3 regions of the Glutamicibacter sp. TV12E genome follow, and region 1 is predicted to be linked to each of the others. Evidence: riboswitches for the same ligand, from Rfam matches in the RefSeq annotation. Region 1 holds a riboswitch; each other region holds the start of a gene.

What was found. A riboswitch is a leader RNA that binds a small molecule or an ion and turns the genes downstream of it on or off. The one in region 1 is predicted to bind thiamine pyrophosphate.
Region 2: it holds a riboswitch for thiamine pyrophosphate, as region 1 does, so the genes downstream of both, thiC (phosphomethylpyrimidine synthase ThiC) here and ACT7DV_RS04000 (3-oxoacyl-ACP reductase) in region 1, are expected to answer to the same signal.
Region 3: it holds a riboswitch for thiamine pyrophosphate, as region 1 does, so the genes downstream of both, ACT7DV_RS10595 (ECF transporter S component) here and ACT7DV_RS04000 (3-oxoacyl-ACP reductase) in region 1, are expected to answer to the same signal.

Annotation. Positions count from the first base shown of each region.
Region 1 covers NZ_JBQVVF010000001.1:878,806-883,557, forward strand. The annotation lists gene ACT7DV_RS03995 (NtaA/DmoA family FMN-dependent monooxygenase) at 1-699, opposite strand, end outside; gene ACT7DV_RS04000 (3-oxoacyl-ACP reductase) at 696-1,496, opposite strand; TPP riboswitch at 1,582-1,675, opposite strand; gene ACT7DV_RS04005 (hypothetical protein) at 1,699-2,283, opposite strand; gene ACT7DV_RS04010 (HNH endonuclease family protein) at 2,535-3,242, shown strand; gene ACT7DV_RS04015 (hypothetical protein) at 3,380-3,592, shown strand; gene ACT7DV_RS04020 (5'-nucleotidase C-terminal domain-containing protein) at 3,766-4,752, shown strand, end outside.
Region 2 covers NZ_JBQVVF010000001.1:2,417,777-2,422,528, forward strand. The annotation lists gene ACT7DV_RS11310 (DEAD/DEAH box helicase) at 1-1,096, shown strand, start outside; gene thiC (phosphomethylpyrimidine synthase ThiC) at 1,212-2,954, opposite strand; TPP riboswitch at 2,950-3,059, opposite strand; tRNA gene ACT7DV_RS11320 (tRNA-Thr) at 3,235-3,306, opposite strand; tRNA gene ACT7DV_RS11325 (tRNA-Thr) at 3,829-3,900, shown strand; tRNA gene ACT7DV_RS11330 (tRNA-Met) at 3,948-4,021, shown strand; gene ACT7DV_RS11335 (GTP pyrophosphokinase) at 4,146-4,752, opposite strand, start outside.
Region 3 covers NZ_JBQVVF010000001.1:2,263,904-2,268,655, reverse strand. The annotation lists gene ACT7DV_RS10605 (aminodeoxychorismate lyase) at 1-490, shown strand, start outside; gene ACT7DV_RS10600 (ATP-binding cassette domain-containing protein) at 487-2,814, opposite strand; gene ACT7DV_RS10595 (ECF transporter S component) at 2,811-3,431, opposite strand; TPP riboswitch at 3,495-3,618, opposite strand; gene ACT7DV_RS10590 (DUF4235 domain-containing protein) at 3,692-3,943, shown strand; gene mnhG (monovalent cation/H(+) antiporter subunit G) at 3,999-4,403, opposite strand; gene ACT7DV_RS10580 (monovalent cation/H+ antiporter complex subunit F) at 4,403-4,669, opposite strand; gene ACT7DV_RS10575 (Na+/H+ antiporter subunit E) at 4,666-4,752, opposite strand, start outside.

The DNA.
Region 1 (4,752 bases):
CGCTTCAGCGTGTGCTGCTGCCAGTTCGCGGCCAGCTGGCGAGGAGCCTGCTTGGAACATGACAGGCTCGCCATGAACTGAGTTGGGCATATTCAAGGGACCTCGCACCGAGAAGTGCTCGTCTTCGTGATTGATTTCTTGAAGCAATTGCGTATCGGTGAAGTTTCCGCCACGGTCAATCTGGACTGCTTGATGCGGATAGGATCCCCACAACTTGCGCAAGACATCAATGAATTCTGCGGCTCTGCCATATCGCTGCGCGTGCGCAGGCAGTTCGGCGAGCGAATGGTTCTGCGCTTCGGTATCCCACATGCTCGTCACCACATTGATGCCGGCCCGCCCGTTGGACAAATGCTGCAAGCTGCCCAGCATGCGTGCCGCGTGGAAGGGAGAGTAGAAGCTGGCCGAGATGGTGCAGACCAGTCCGATATTCGTGGTGCATTGGCTGATCGCCGACAACAGCGTCACCGGCTCAAAGAACCAGGTGGGACCGGCCTGCGCAGCTGAGGATGACACCGCTTGGCCATCGGCGAAGAACACCGCGTCCAGCAGCCCCTTCTCAGCCAGCTGAGCCAGCTTAATGTAGTACTGGGTACCGGGAAGCTCTTCGGCTGCCGAGTCCTCAGCACGCCAGGCCGCTTGGTGGTGCCCGACGCCGTAAAGGAACAGATTCAGATGTACTTGTTTCTTCTGGCTCATCCCTTCACCAGCCCGCCATCCACGATAAGGTTCTGACCTGTCACCCCACGTGAGAGCGGGGAAGCGAAAAACAGGACGGTATCGGCCAGTTCCGCTGGAGTGGTGACTCGACGCAATGGCGTTCCCGAGGCAATCAAGTCGAATACTGCCTCGGGGGTCGCAGCCGAGGCGTCGGTGGTGCGCAAGAGCCCGCCAGAAACCATGTTGATGTTGATTCCTTCAGGCCCAAGATCATCAGCGAAGGTACGGGTCAGGGACAGCAGCGCAGCTTTTGTGGCGGTGTAGTCATGGTACGGAACCACCGGGTGCTGGAATAGGTTAGTGCCGATATTGATGATGCGTCCAAACCTTGTTTGCCGCATTCCAGGCAGGACAGCCTGGATGGCAGCCACGGGAGCCAGCACCGATCCGGCGAACTGGGCGCTGAGCTCTGTTGCCGAAATCGCTTCGGCGGTGGAGCGGGCATCGCCGTTAAAGGAGAAATCCACCAAGGCATTGTTCACCAGAGTAGTCACCGGCTGCCCAAAATGATCTTCGGCTTCAACCACCATCGACTTGAGCGCAGATTCGTTGCGAACATCAGCCTTAATGGCTACTGCATCGTTCGGGTAGAGCGCAACGAGATCATTGGCTGCTTGTTCCGAAGTGCTGTAATTGATGACGACTTTCGCTCCAGCAGCTAGGAAGGCCTTGCTGATGGCGGCACCGAGCCCTCGGGCTCCGCCGGTGACAAGAATAACCTGCTCTTCAAGTGGAAGGGCAATGGGGGTTGCTGGTGATTGGGTGTCCGTGCTCATCTTGTTTGAACTCCTTGACGGCGTCTGTTGGCGAATGGATTTTGACCAAAGACGCGGACGGTTCAAGCACTTCAGGTGCACACATACGCAGAATCCAGGACATTCCCTTCGCCAGTACTAACTGGATCAGGTTCAACGGGTGTTCTCTCAGCCGCCCTGCGGCACCCCGTGTCACTGCTCCCATTAGTAGCACACGCACGGCTTAGCTGTAGAACATTACTTCATGAACCCCGCGCGTATCAGCACTTGGTTCTTGGACAATCCAAACTTCACCGCCATCTGGAACAGTGAATTCCATGCTCAAATCGTTAGCAGGGATCGCACACTGCAGGGAATCTTCGGCGACAACCTCGTCATCTTTAACAGCCTTGATACGGACGAATCCCACTCCTTGGCAAGCGAACTGGAGCAGATTTTTCTGTCCCGCCGAGGTAGAGACGATCAGAGGCTCTGTCTGAATATCCCCTGCCTCATTTAGCTGATAGGTATTCGATGATCCCGACCCAGAGCTGAACCCGTTCTCTTCAAAGAATTCCGCACCCGGATCTTCTAGTGAGCCGACTAGCCCACCTTCTCCTCTGATAGCAGCGGCAAAGGCGATCATCGGCGGGAAGAATTCCGCGATGCCATCGATACTTTCGATAGTGTCTTCCGCTATCTCTTCTTCGAGGACTCCCGGAGTAGTCTCGGGAGCAGGTTCTTCCGGGAGCCTCAATTGCGAAACTGGGGTGGTACAGGAGCAAAGCCCGAGCAGCGCAACCAGGGCCAGCGTCAGGCTCCTCTTCATGAGCGCTCCAATACGAACGAGGATGAAATAGTTTACTCGACCTTATGTTATTAATCTGATTTAAACAATGCATGTCAAACAAAAGAACCATGATTTTTATCAGATCATGAAATGGTCAACTACACAGGCCCACACGGATCTCACACTAAAACACGGCCTAGACGCGGCTAAATGGTCCACCCCACTTCATATAGTTTCCTAAGGGCCTACCCCCTTGCCAACTGTCGCTTTCCTAGGAGTCGTACTTCCGCATGCAGCTGCTGCGCCGCGCAATCTCATTTGCACTCATCGCTTCATCCCTTGCCCTCACTGGATGCTCAACTCTTGATTCCATCGAGCAGTATCGAGTTCCCGACGCACAGGCTGACACTACCTACAACAGTGCGGGGCAACGCGCCAGCTACGCTGACTCGCTTGAATTGCTCGCGGATATCGACGTGAAGGGCCGCGCCCCCAAGACTGGCTACGAACGGGAAAAGTTCAGCAAGGGATGGAAGGATCCGGACCGCAACGGTTGCGACGCCCGCAATGACATCCTGGCTCGCGACTTGGAACACGTGAAATACAAATCAGCGTCGAAGCCTTGCGTAGTGCTCAGCGGAACCTTCCACGACCCGTATACCAACACCACCATCAAATTTGTTCGGGGCCAGAAAACAAGCACCGCGGTTCAGATTGACCACGTTGTTGCTTTGTCAGATGCGTGGCAAAAGGGTGCACAGCGCTGGGACCAGGAAGCTCGTTTCGAATTCGCCAATGACCCGCTTAACCTCATGGCCTCGGATGGGCCGACCAACGCGGCTAAAGGCGACAAGGACGCCGCATCATGGCTTCCGCCCAACAAGAGTTTCCGCTGCGAATACGTCTCACGACAGACTCAGGTCAAAGCGAAATACGGGGCTTGGATGACCAAGGGCGAACACGATGCCATCGAGCGCACACTGAAGACCTGCGTGTAGTTAGCCTAAAGTCGCAGCGAAAGATCCTCCTTAAGACCTATCGTCAAATTGATGGATTTGTGACAGTATGGATATTACTCAAGCCAATAGCCATTATGTGTGGTGATTGTTGGCAAAATTTTCTGCTGCAAAGGTCAATGATGAAGACACGGTTGTCGGGAGCGCTCTTGCTGCTTGCCAGCGTGTGCCTTTTTGGTTTTGCCCTGAACGCCGCGCATCGAGACACAGCCATGGCTTGCTGGATCCTGTCCACAGTCTTCTTCATCGCGGCTGCCATGCTCATGCTCGGTGCCATCGTAGGAGCTTCCTCGGTCACAGCAACCAAAACACGCCACAACCGACGGCTCTAGCCGCATCAAGTTTTTTCGAAGCAACGCATCAACCACAGGCTGGTGCGTTGCTTCGACTATTTAACCGCTAGTTCTCATGGCCCTGCACAGCAATTTAACCCGCAGGCATCGACAGGTTCACCTAGATGCGATAGACATTAGTCTTGTCACACCCGTCACTTTTAGGAGTACCCATGTCTGCATTCACGCAGATGAGAAAACTCAGTTTCGCCTCCTTGGCCACCCTCTCGCTCATGGCCACAGGAACAGCCCTGGCGCAGGCAACGCCCACCGAGGAATCAATCAGCACTGCTTCCCCAGCAGCTGATCCTGTAACTCTGGATCTAGTTGGCATTAATGACTTCCACGGCCGCATTGCAGCCGATCGGGACTCTGCCGGCGCTGCAGTGCTCGCCGGAGCCGTTGACCAGCTGCGCGCCGAGAATGAAAACACGTTGTTCGTATCGGCCGGCGACAATATCGGGGCTTCGACCTTTGCTTCCGCATCCCAAGAGGACGCTCCAACCATTGATGCGCTGGGTGCAGCCGGGCTGGATGTTTCCGTCGTGGGCAATCACGAGTTCGACAAGGGCTTTGAAGACCTGACCACGCGAGTCGCCGAACGCTTTGCTGCAGCCACCGGCCAGTCCGGCGAGGATTTTGCACTGGGTGCCAACGTTTACCAGGCCGGCACCAAAACCCCAGCACTCAAAGAATATGCAATTCGTGAAACCGGTGGACTCTCCGTAGGGTTCATTGGCACCGTCACCGAAGATGTTCCATCACTGGTCTCCCCTAGCGGAATCTCCGGTTTGGACTTTGGCAGTGAAGTCGAGGCGGCTAATCGCGTAGCCAAGCAGCTCAGCGACGGTGACGACGCGAACGGAGAAGCGGACGTTATCGTGTTGCTGACCCACAACGGCTCGGCCAATACCGACTGTGCTGCCGTCGCTGGTGAAGCCACGTCCTACGGGGACTTGATCCGCGAGGCCAGTGGCGAGATCGACGCCATTTTCTCGGGTCACACCCACTCTTCCTATAACTGCGACATTGCCGGTCCTGACGGCGAGCGTCCAGTCATCCAGTCGCACCAGTATGGCACCACGCTAGGCAAAGTCAGCCTCGACGTTGATCCAGCCACCGGTGAGGTCGTGCAGGCTTCCAGCACCCGTTTGCCACTC
Region 2 (4,752 bases), 1.5 Mb from region 1:
CTTGGCTGACAAGCTGAAGGCCCGCGGCTTCACCGCTGCAGCCATCAACGGCGACATCCCTCAGCAGCAGCGTGAGCGCACTGTTGAGAACCTGCGCTCGGGCAAGATCGACATCCTGGTTGCTACCGACGTTGCAGCTCGTGGTTTGGACGTGGAGCGCATCTCCCACGTCATCAACTTCGACATCCCGCATGACACCGAGTCCTACGTGCACCGCATTGGCCGTACCGGCCGTGCCGGCCGCTCGGGTGACGCGATCCTGTTCATGACCCCGCGCGAGAAGTACTTGCTGCGTGCCATCGAAAAGGCTACCCGCCAGCCGGTGACCCAGATGCAGTTGCCTTCCCTGGACTCGGTCAACGACCGCCGCATCCAGAAGTTCACCGATCGCATCGACAAGACCATCAGCGGCCAGGATCTGACCACCTTCCGCGAAATCGTCGAGAAGTTCGCTGCTGATCACGAAGATCTCGATCAGCTGGAAATCGCTGCCGCTTTGGCCTTGATGGCCCAGGGTGGACGCCCGCTGTTGATGACCGAACCAGTGATTCCTGCTTCGAAGAAGGCCCGCATGGATCGCGATCGCCCAGAGCGTGGCGACCGCGGTGACCGTGGCGATCGCGGAGAGCGCGGCCCACGTGCCCGCAAGACCGCTGCCGAAGGCAACGCCATGTACCGTTTGGCCATCGGACGCCGCAACCGCGTGCAGCCAGGCTCGATCGTTGGCGCTTTGGCTAACGAAGGCGGCTTCAACTCCTCCGAAATCGGTGGCATTGAGATCCGTTCGGACCACACCTTGGTTGAGTTGCCAGCAGAGCTGAGCAAGGACCAGTGGCGTGCACTGTCCAAGACCCGCATCGGCGGCGAGCTGATCAGCATGGAGCTGGATTCCGGCCGCAAGCCACGTGGCGATGACGAAGGCGACCGCGGTGGATTCCGTGGTGGACGCGGCGGTGGCGACCGTGGTGGATTCCGCGGTGGACGCGGCGGCGGCTTCAACGACCGTCGTGGTGGCGGCGAAAAGCGCTTCGGTGGCCGTGGCGGCAAGGATCGCTTCAGCGATTCGGGTCGCAGCGGTGGACGTCGCGACTACTAAGCCAGCGCCCGCTGCAGCTTATTAGCTAGCACAGCATAATGCCCCTGGATTAAGCCGAAAGGCTTGATCCAGGGGCATTATCGTTTCCACAACAATAGGGGCCGCAGCTCTAGCTCTACGGGGCGGTACTGCCTACCGGAATCTCATCGCCGAGATAGACTTTTCCGCCGCTTTCTACGAACTCCCGGCTCTTCTGCGCCATGCCCGCCAACGCAGCTTGCGCTTCCGCTGAGCCGTACTCGTCGCGAATGTCCTGGGAGATGCGCATGGAACAGAACTTCGGGCCGCACATCGAGCAGAAGTGGGCCGTCTTGGCAGGTTCCGCAGGCAACGTCTCATCATGGAATTCCTGCGCCGTGACAGGGTCCAGGCTCAGCGAGAACTGGTCGTTCCAGCGGAACTCGAAGCGAGCCTTGCTCAGCGCGTCGTCGCGGGCGGTGGCCCCAGGATGCCCCTTGGCCAGATCTGCGGCATGTGCTGCAATCTTGTAGGTAATCACACCGGTTTTCACATCATCGCGATTAGGCAATCCCAGATGTTCCTTGGGCGTGACATAGCAAAGCATGGCGGTGCCATAACGGGCGATTTCGGTGGCGCCAATGGCGCTGGTGATGTGATCGTAGCCGGGTGCGACATCGGTGACCAACGGGCCTAGCGTATAGAAGGGCGCGCCGTCGCACAGTTCCTGTTGGCGTTCCACGTTCTCGCGGACCATGTGGAAAGGGATGTGCCCCGGTCCTTCCACCATCACCTGAACATCGTACTTCCACGCGCGCTTGGTCAATTCGGCAAGGGTATCAAGTTCGGCGAATTGGGCCGCATCATTGGCGTCGGCAATGCATCCCGGACGCAGCCCGTCGCCCAATGAGAAGGCCACGTCGTACTGCGCAAAGATTTCACACAGCTCGTCAAAGTGCGTGTAGAGGAAATTCTCCTGGTGATGAGCCAGGCACCATCCGGCCATGATGGATCCGCCGCGCGAAACGATTCCGGTGACGCGGTTGGCTGTCAGCGGGACATAGCGCAAGAGCACGCCGGCATGGATGGTCATGTAGTCCACGCCCTGCTCGCATTGCTCAATGACGGTGTCCCGGAAAATCTCCCAGGTCAGGGCGTTCGCTTCGCCATTGACCTTTTCCAGTGCCTGGTAGATCGGCACGGTGCCGATGGGGACCGGCGAATTTCGAATGATCCATTCGCGGGTGGTGTGGATGTCGTCGCCGGTCGAAAGGTCCATGACAGTGTCTGCGCCCCATTTGGTGGCCCACTGCAATTTGGAGACTTCTTCAGCGATGGAGCTGGTCACTGCTGAATTGCCGATATTCGCATTGATCTTTACGAGAAACGCTTTGCCGATGATCATCGGTTCGGATTCAGGGTGGTTGATATTCGAGGGGATGATCGCTCGTCCGGCGGCAAGCTCGCTGCGCACCAGCTCTACATTGCATTCTTCGCGCAATGCTACATAGCGCATTTCCGGGGTGATGACTCCAGCACGAGCGTAGTGCATTTGAGTCACTGCTGCCCCGTCTACGGCCTTGAGCGGCTGAGCGGAACGTCCAGCCCACTCATCGCTGGCAGTACCGCGGCGGACCGCTGAACGCCCATCGTCATGCAGGTTCCGCTCGCGTCCCGCATATCGCTGCACGTCTCCACGCTCAAGTATCCAAGATTCCCGAAACGGTTTCAGTCCCTGCGTTGGTTCGCTTCCCGGCCCGCTGGTGCGATACACAACCACCGGCTCGTTGGGCTGGCCATTGGGGGAGTCCGCAAGCAGGATCTGCGTAACCGGAACTGAAATCCCATCGGCTTCGCGGAACGCGAGAGAGTGGGCGGAATGCTGTTCAAATTGTTCCATTGAGAAACTCACTTCCTTCGCCGGCATTACCCGGACAGGTTCAACGGTCGCGGACAGCTGCAGTCCGATCTCAGCCCTTGCCATGGGGCTCCCGTGTGGTCGCAGATGACACTAGCACGAAAATTTCTATCGGAGGCAAACAGTCCACAAGGTGACGATCGGCCAGCGAAATGTTTTTTGCGAAGCGAGGATGAAATTCTGGCCATATTCGGTCCAGAATAAAAGTTCTGGGTAAACGAAAAGAGAGACAATCTGCAATCAGATTGTCTCTCTTATTTCGAGCCCCCTGCCGGAATCGATCCGGCGACCTCGTTCTTACCAAGAACGCGCTCTACCACTGAGCTAAGGGGGCAACGAGTAAATACTCTACACAGGTTTCTGACGTTTGCAAAATCCTGAATGGATTTGTAGCTGAGGTCACAAGCGTACTACTCAAGCCCGGAATGCGGGCGGTGGGTCACTGCCTGCGGAAGTTTTCCAGGCACCAGTATCCGATCAGGGGAAAAGTCTATTGGCGCCACAGGGATCATCGATTTATTCTGGCTCTTCCGACCGCATTAGGGGCGTTCTTGGGGCTTGCCCATTCGCACCCGGAGCCGTTGCAGCATTCCTGCTGTGTTTGAAGGGTGCCGGGCTTGCTTGCCATGCAAATTAGAAGTGAATTAAGGGGGCGGATAATTGCAGGCTGATCACCAAATTCCCCTCAGTGAGCATCGTCACCAAAGCACTTTTGTGCCATTGGTTGTGCCGCGTGAGTGTCTAAATCGCCAATAACCGAATCTGACTAGTGGTTATTCTCCCGACTGGTGTCGAATTAGAGGGTTGAACGCCGATTTTTGTTTGTGCGCGAATCCGTGTAGAGTATTTACTCGTTGCCCCCTTAGCTCAGTGGTAGAGCGCGTTCTTGGTAAGAACGAGGTCGCCGGATCGATTCCGGCAGGGGGCTCTGAGTGAGAAGCTTTCTTGGCTTCTACTGGATTGCTTCTCACTTGTGGCGGCGTAGCTCAGCTGGTTAGAGCGCACGACTCATAATCGTGAGGTCCCGGGATCGAGTCCCGGCGCCGCTACAGATTTTGCCCCGAAATCCTTGGATTTCGGGGCTTTTTCGTTTCTGAAAATATCTGTAACGAGCAAGGCCACCGAACGAAATAGTCTTTCGCTCGGAGGCCTAGCTCTATTTTTGGGCTATCGCTACTGGGTTGCGCCCTTGTCGCGGTGCTCCTTGCCAGTTGAAGCTTCCTTGGCAAGCATGAGCAGTCCTTGTATTACTTCCGCGTCTACTTCTTGCCCGTTAGCGTTTTCGTCGTTGGCGTCGTGGCCATGAACCTCTGTATGCAGTCGCTGCATCTGCATATCAAGCTTGGTGGCTACGGCTGCGGCTTCGGCAAGTTCTGAAGCCAAATAGGCAGGGACTTCGCCTTCGTACTTGTAAAAGATCTTGTGTTCCAGGCTGGCCCAGAAGTCTTGGGCGATAGTGCGGATCTGCAGCTCAACAATGACATTCACCGGTCCGTCCGAGAGGAAGACCGGGATTTCAACGATGGCATGCACGCTCTTGTAACCGCTTGGCTTTGGATTCTTGATGTAATCCTTGATCTGGATGACTCGAATGTCATTTTGCGCGGTCAAGGTATTGAGTACCTTGTAGATGTCCTTCACGAAGCTGCAGGTGATTCGGACACCGGCGATGTCGCTGATGTTCTCCCTGATGGCCGAGAGGGAAGGATGGATATTCCTCTGGCTCACCTTGCGCATGATGCTTTCCGGAGTTTTTACCCGGGAGGTAATGTGCTCAATG
Region 3 (4,752 bases), 1.4 Mb from region 1:
GACCGGTGTCGACGTGTTGCTGCTGGACCGCGGTTACGACTCGAAACTCGCCGAACGCGCGCCGTGGCTGATGATGGGTGCCAAAACCCTGTCCTACTCCGTGAACATGGCGGCCCTGCGCTATGCCCGCAAGCACGGAGCCCACGACGTCATTTTCACCTCGGCCGACGGCATCGTGCTCGAAGCGCCAACCTCTACCGTGTTGGTGGCCCAGCGCGATGGCGAGACCAAGCGCCTGCTGACCCCGATGCTGGAAACAGGCATCCTGCCGGGAACCACGCAGAGCGCCATTTTTGATGCGGCAGCCCAGGATGGCTGGGACCTGGGCTACGGCCCATTGCGTCCCGAGGACCTCTACCAGGCAGACGGCGTCTGGCTGGTTTCTTCCATCCGCCTGCTCACCCCGGTGCGCACCATCGACGCCAAGCCATTGCGCTTGGACGCCGAGCTCCATGAAGAGCTCAGCGCCCTCAGCGAGGCGATCCGCTAGCCCCAGACCAAGTTGTAGGTGCCGGCCAGCACGGCCGCACCTACAGCCAGGGTGCCCAGCACGATGCCCGCCAACAGCACCGCGGCATCCTTGCTGGTGAAGGTGGCCGTGCGAATCCAGGTGCGCTGCCCGATGCCGAAGCCCTTGGCTTCCATGGTGACCGCCAGCCGTCCGGCCCGGCGAAGGGCCTGGACCAGCAGGGCCAGGCACTGGCCCAGCTTCGCGCCGATGCGCTGGGCAACGGTGCCGAAGCTGCCCACCCCGCGCGCCCGCCGAGCCAGCCCGAGAGTGGCGAATTCTTCCACCATCAGCCCCAGCAGGCGCATGCCGGCCAGCGCTCCGAGCACAAAACGGTGCGGAACACGCAACTGCTGCGACAACGCCCCGCCCAAATCGCTGGGATTAGTGGTTGCCAGCAGCAAAATGCATGGAAGCGCCAAGGCGAAGGCCCTCAAGCCGGTGGCGATACCGCCGTGGACCGAGCCCTCGGTAATGCTGAAGATCCCCAGCTGCGCATACACGGCCCCGCTGTCCTGCCCCACCAGGGCAATGCCCCAAGCGGCCACCACCCCGGCGATCAGCAGGGGCCAAGCCCGCTTGAAGAATCTTGCCGGGCTCAAGCCCGCCAAGGGGAAGGCCAGGATGGTCGCAGCAACGACCACCAGCGCCGAAACCCAGTCCAAGGTGGTAATCAGGGGCAAGGTGGCTGCTGCCACCGCACCCAGCTTGGCCAAGGGATTGATCTTCGCCAGCCAGCTGTGGCCCACCGGAGCGTCGAGGACCGGGCCCCTGGCGACCACGGGCTCCTGATTCGCGACAGCGGTCAGGTGAACCTCCCGGGCCCCCAGAACGCTGGCCAAATGCTCGTCGTGAGTCACTGCGATAATCGCGGTGTCCTGCTCCAATTGCTCCACGAGCAATCCGGCAAGCTCCCGCCATGTCCTGGCGTCCTGTCCGAAGGTTGGTTCGTCCAGGATCAGCACATCGGGGGCCGCGGCCAACACGGTGCCCACCGACAACCGGCGTTTCTCCCCTCCCGAAAGAGTAAAGGGATTAGCTTCGGCCAGATGCTGCAAGCCCAAACGCTGCAGCAGCGACTCGACCAGGGCATCAACCTGCTGCGCTTCGTACTTCAGCTCGTGGCCGCCGCTTGCCTTGGCCCGCAGCGGCGCAAAAGCCAATTCTTCGCGCACGCTCTGGGTGACAAATTGGTGTTCGGGTTCCTGGAACACCGACCCTATCCGGCCGATCAGGGCTCCTGCCCGCCAGCTGAATGGTGATTTCCCCAGGCCGTTGGCCAGCGCGTCGGAAGCCTGCAAGGCTCCCTGTGCCGGTTCCAGCAAACCGCCCAAGGTCAGTGCCAAGGTGGATTTCCCGGCGCCATTCTCGCCGCGGATAACCGTCGCCGTTCCAGCGCTCACCGCCAGATTCACCGTTTGGGTCCGGGGCGCTTGCCCGCTGCGGGCGCTGACCAGCTCGGCGGCTTCCAGAAGCAGCGCCCCGGGCCGGGGGCTCGCCGGTCGGACCTGTGGCGAATAGCCTGGCACCCACACTCCGGCCTCCGAAAGCTCTGCACGCAGGTCTTCATCGTCAATGAGCCGCTGCGGGTCCAGGTCGTGGGCGATGCCGCCGCCTGGTTCGAGGACGATGACTCGATCCATATGTTCTGCCCACGCATCCAGCCGGTGCTCGACCACGATCAGCGTGGCGCCGCTGAGCCGGGCGGCGTTGAGCACCGCATCGCGCAATGGCCCGATGCCTTCCGGGTCGACGTTGGCGGTGGGTTCATCAAGCAGCATCAGCCCAGGCTGCATGGCCAGGATTCCGGCCAGGGCCAGGCGCTGCTTTTGCCCGCCGGACAGTTCCTGGGTGCGGTGGTCCATGGGCAGCATGCCCAGCCCCACCGCGTCCAGGGCCTCGGGAATTCTCTGGCGGATGATGGCCGGATCCACCGCCAGGTTTTCGGCGCCAAAGGCCACGTCGTCGGCGACCCGGCTTTGCACCACCTGGGTCTCCGGGTCCTGCTGCATCAGCCCCACCGGGTGTTCCCGGGCGAAGGCGTCTGACCCGTCGATGAGCAGTTGACCGGCGATCTGCTCGGCCCCATCGACTTCCAGCAGTCCGGCCAGGGCATGGAGCAAGGTTGACTTGCCTGCCCCGGACGGGCCGATTAGCAGCACCTTTTCGCCGGAGTTGATCTGCACGTCAAATGCCGAGATGGCAGGTTGCGAGCGTTCCGGGTGCTGCCAGCAAAAACCTCGAGCAATGATCTCGATGCCTCGCCGAGTTTGTGCCGTGGCACCGGTGTTGGCCATCGAACTCATTTCGCGGCCAGTTTTCCGGATTCAAGGTGTGCCCGGCGGCTGGCCAAAGCGCTCAACGCGCCGGTCTTGGCCAGGCCACGGGTTGCCAGCCAGGACAGCAGGCCTGCAACAATCAGCCCGGAGACACCGGTAGCGATCACGTGGAACAGCTTCAGCGCCGGGGTGTATTCAACGTAGTAGGCCATGATGTAGGCCTCGGAAATACCGGCGAAAAGTCCAGAGAAGAGCCCGGCAAGCAATGCCACGCCCAAATTCCACTTGCGGTAGCGGAACGCGGCAAAGACCACTTCGGCACCCAGGCCTTGGACCAGGCCGGACAGCAGCACGGTCAGGCCATAATGCGAACCGAGCAGCGCTTCGACCACCGCTGCCAGCAGCTCGCAATACAGGGCCGCGCCGGGCTTGCGGATAATCAGCGCGCCAAGCACCGCGGGGAAGAGCCAAACGCCGGTGAGCAGTGCTGCCGCGGGAGGGAAGGCCGCAAAGGCCAGCGAGAACAGCCCATAGCCTGCGCCCCAGGCCCAGAAGATGACGCCCGAGGCGACTGCGATGACCGATGCAGTGACGATGTCTACGACGCGCCAGCCAGAACGCTGATTTGCTGCTGATTGCTTCATTGGTGGTCCTCCTATATCAAGGAGGGGAGATGTACGGATTCAGGGCACAATGGTCCCGGTCCGCATCCGAGATGCTCGACTTCCTTCGCCGGTACTAGCCGGAGCAGGTTCGAGGGTCTGCGATCTATCGCACTCTCAGCGTCTTGCGACTCCAGTTTCGAAGTCTGACGCTCCCCTGTCGGAAAATTACTGCCCACCTACCATACCGCAGGTATGCTGGGCAGAGGAACGATAAGTCACGACGTTGAAACGAGGGCAAAATGAATACAGTGCAGAAACTTGCCACCACGGGTATTTCCATTGGCGCCGGTTTTGTCGGCAGCAAGCTGGTTGACCAGCTGTGGAAGGGTTTCACCGGAAACAAGGCACCCCGTAAGGGAAGCGAAGAAGCCGCCGAGGCTTCGCTGCGCCAGGCTCTCGGATTTGCGATCTTCTCGGCCATCGTGGCAGCCACCATTCAGGTGCTGGCAGACCGCGGTAGCAACAAGGTAGTCGCACGCTTTAGCAAGTAGCGCACACAGCACGGGCATCCCGCCGTCGGCGGGATGCCCGTGCTGTGTTGTTGTCCTAGTCTTCAGATTTTCCGGTTGCACCCGAGGTTGCATCGAAGGTTCCGGTGGGCGGGGCACTGCTGGTCTTGTCCACAATCTGCTTGAGCTCATCGGCATAGAGCGAGTCCTTGGCAGCGTGCTTGGTGCGGTAGCCGGAGCGCCCGATCATATGAGCCGAGACCGGTGCGGTCAACAACTGCATTCCCCATGCCAAGAAGAGCACGGGAACCACAGCCCAGCTGCGCAGCTGAATCGCCAGCCCGGTGAAGACCAGCAAGAACCCGAGGACCTGGGGCTTGGTTGCGGCATGCATGCGGGTGAGCATGTCGGGAAAGGTCAGCAGGCCAATACCGGCAATCAGTGACATGAGGCAACCGGCAATCAGCAGTACTGCCACGAGAATATCCACGAACATCTCCATCAGGCATTCCTCTGGTCAGAAACGTAGCGCGAAACGGTGACCGAGCCGATGAAGCCCAACGTGCAAGCGGCAATGACGAAGAGCAGGTAGTCGGTGTGCCGGTTGTAGACCATCTCCAGGCACAGCGCCACGGAGATGATCAGCAGCATCACGTCCAGTGCGAGAACGCGGTCGAGAATCGACGGGCCCTTGGCCACGCGGATTACACAGGCAACGGTGGCCAAGCCCAGCATGATGCCGCAAATCCACATCACGATTTCCATCATTTTTTGCCCTTCATTCGCATCAGGTTCGGTCCGCATTCGTGCTTGATCGCGTCGAACTCATCCCGGCTGCCGATGGCCATGAT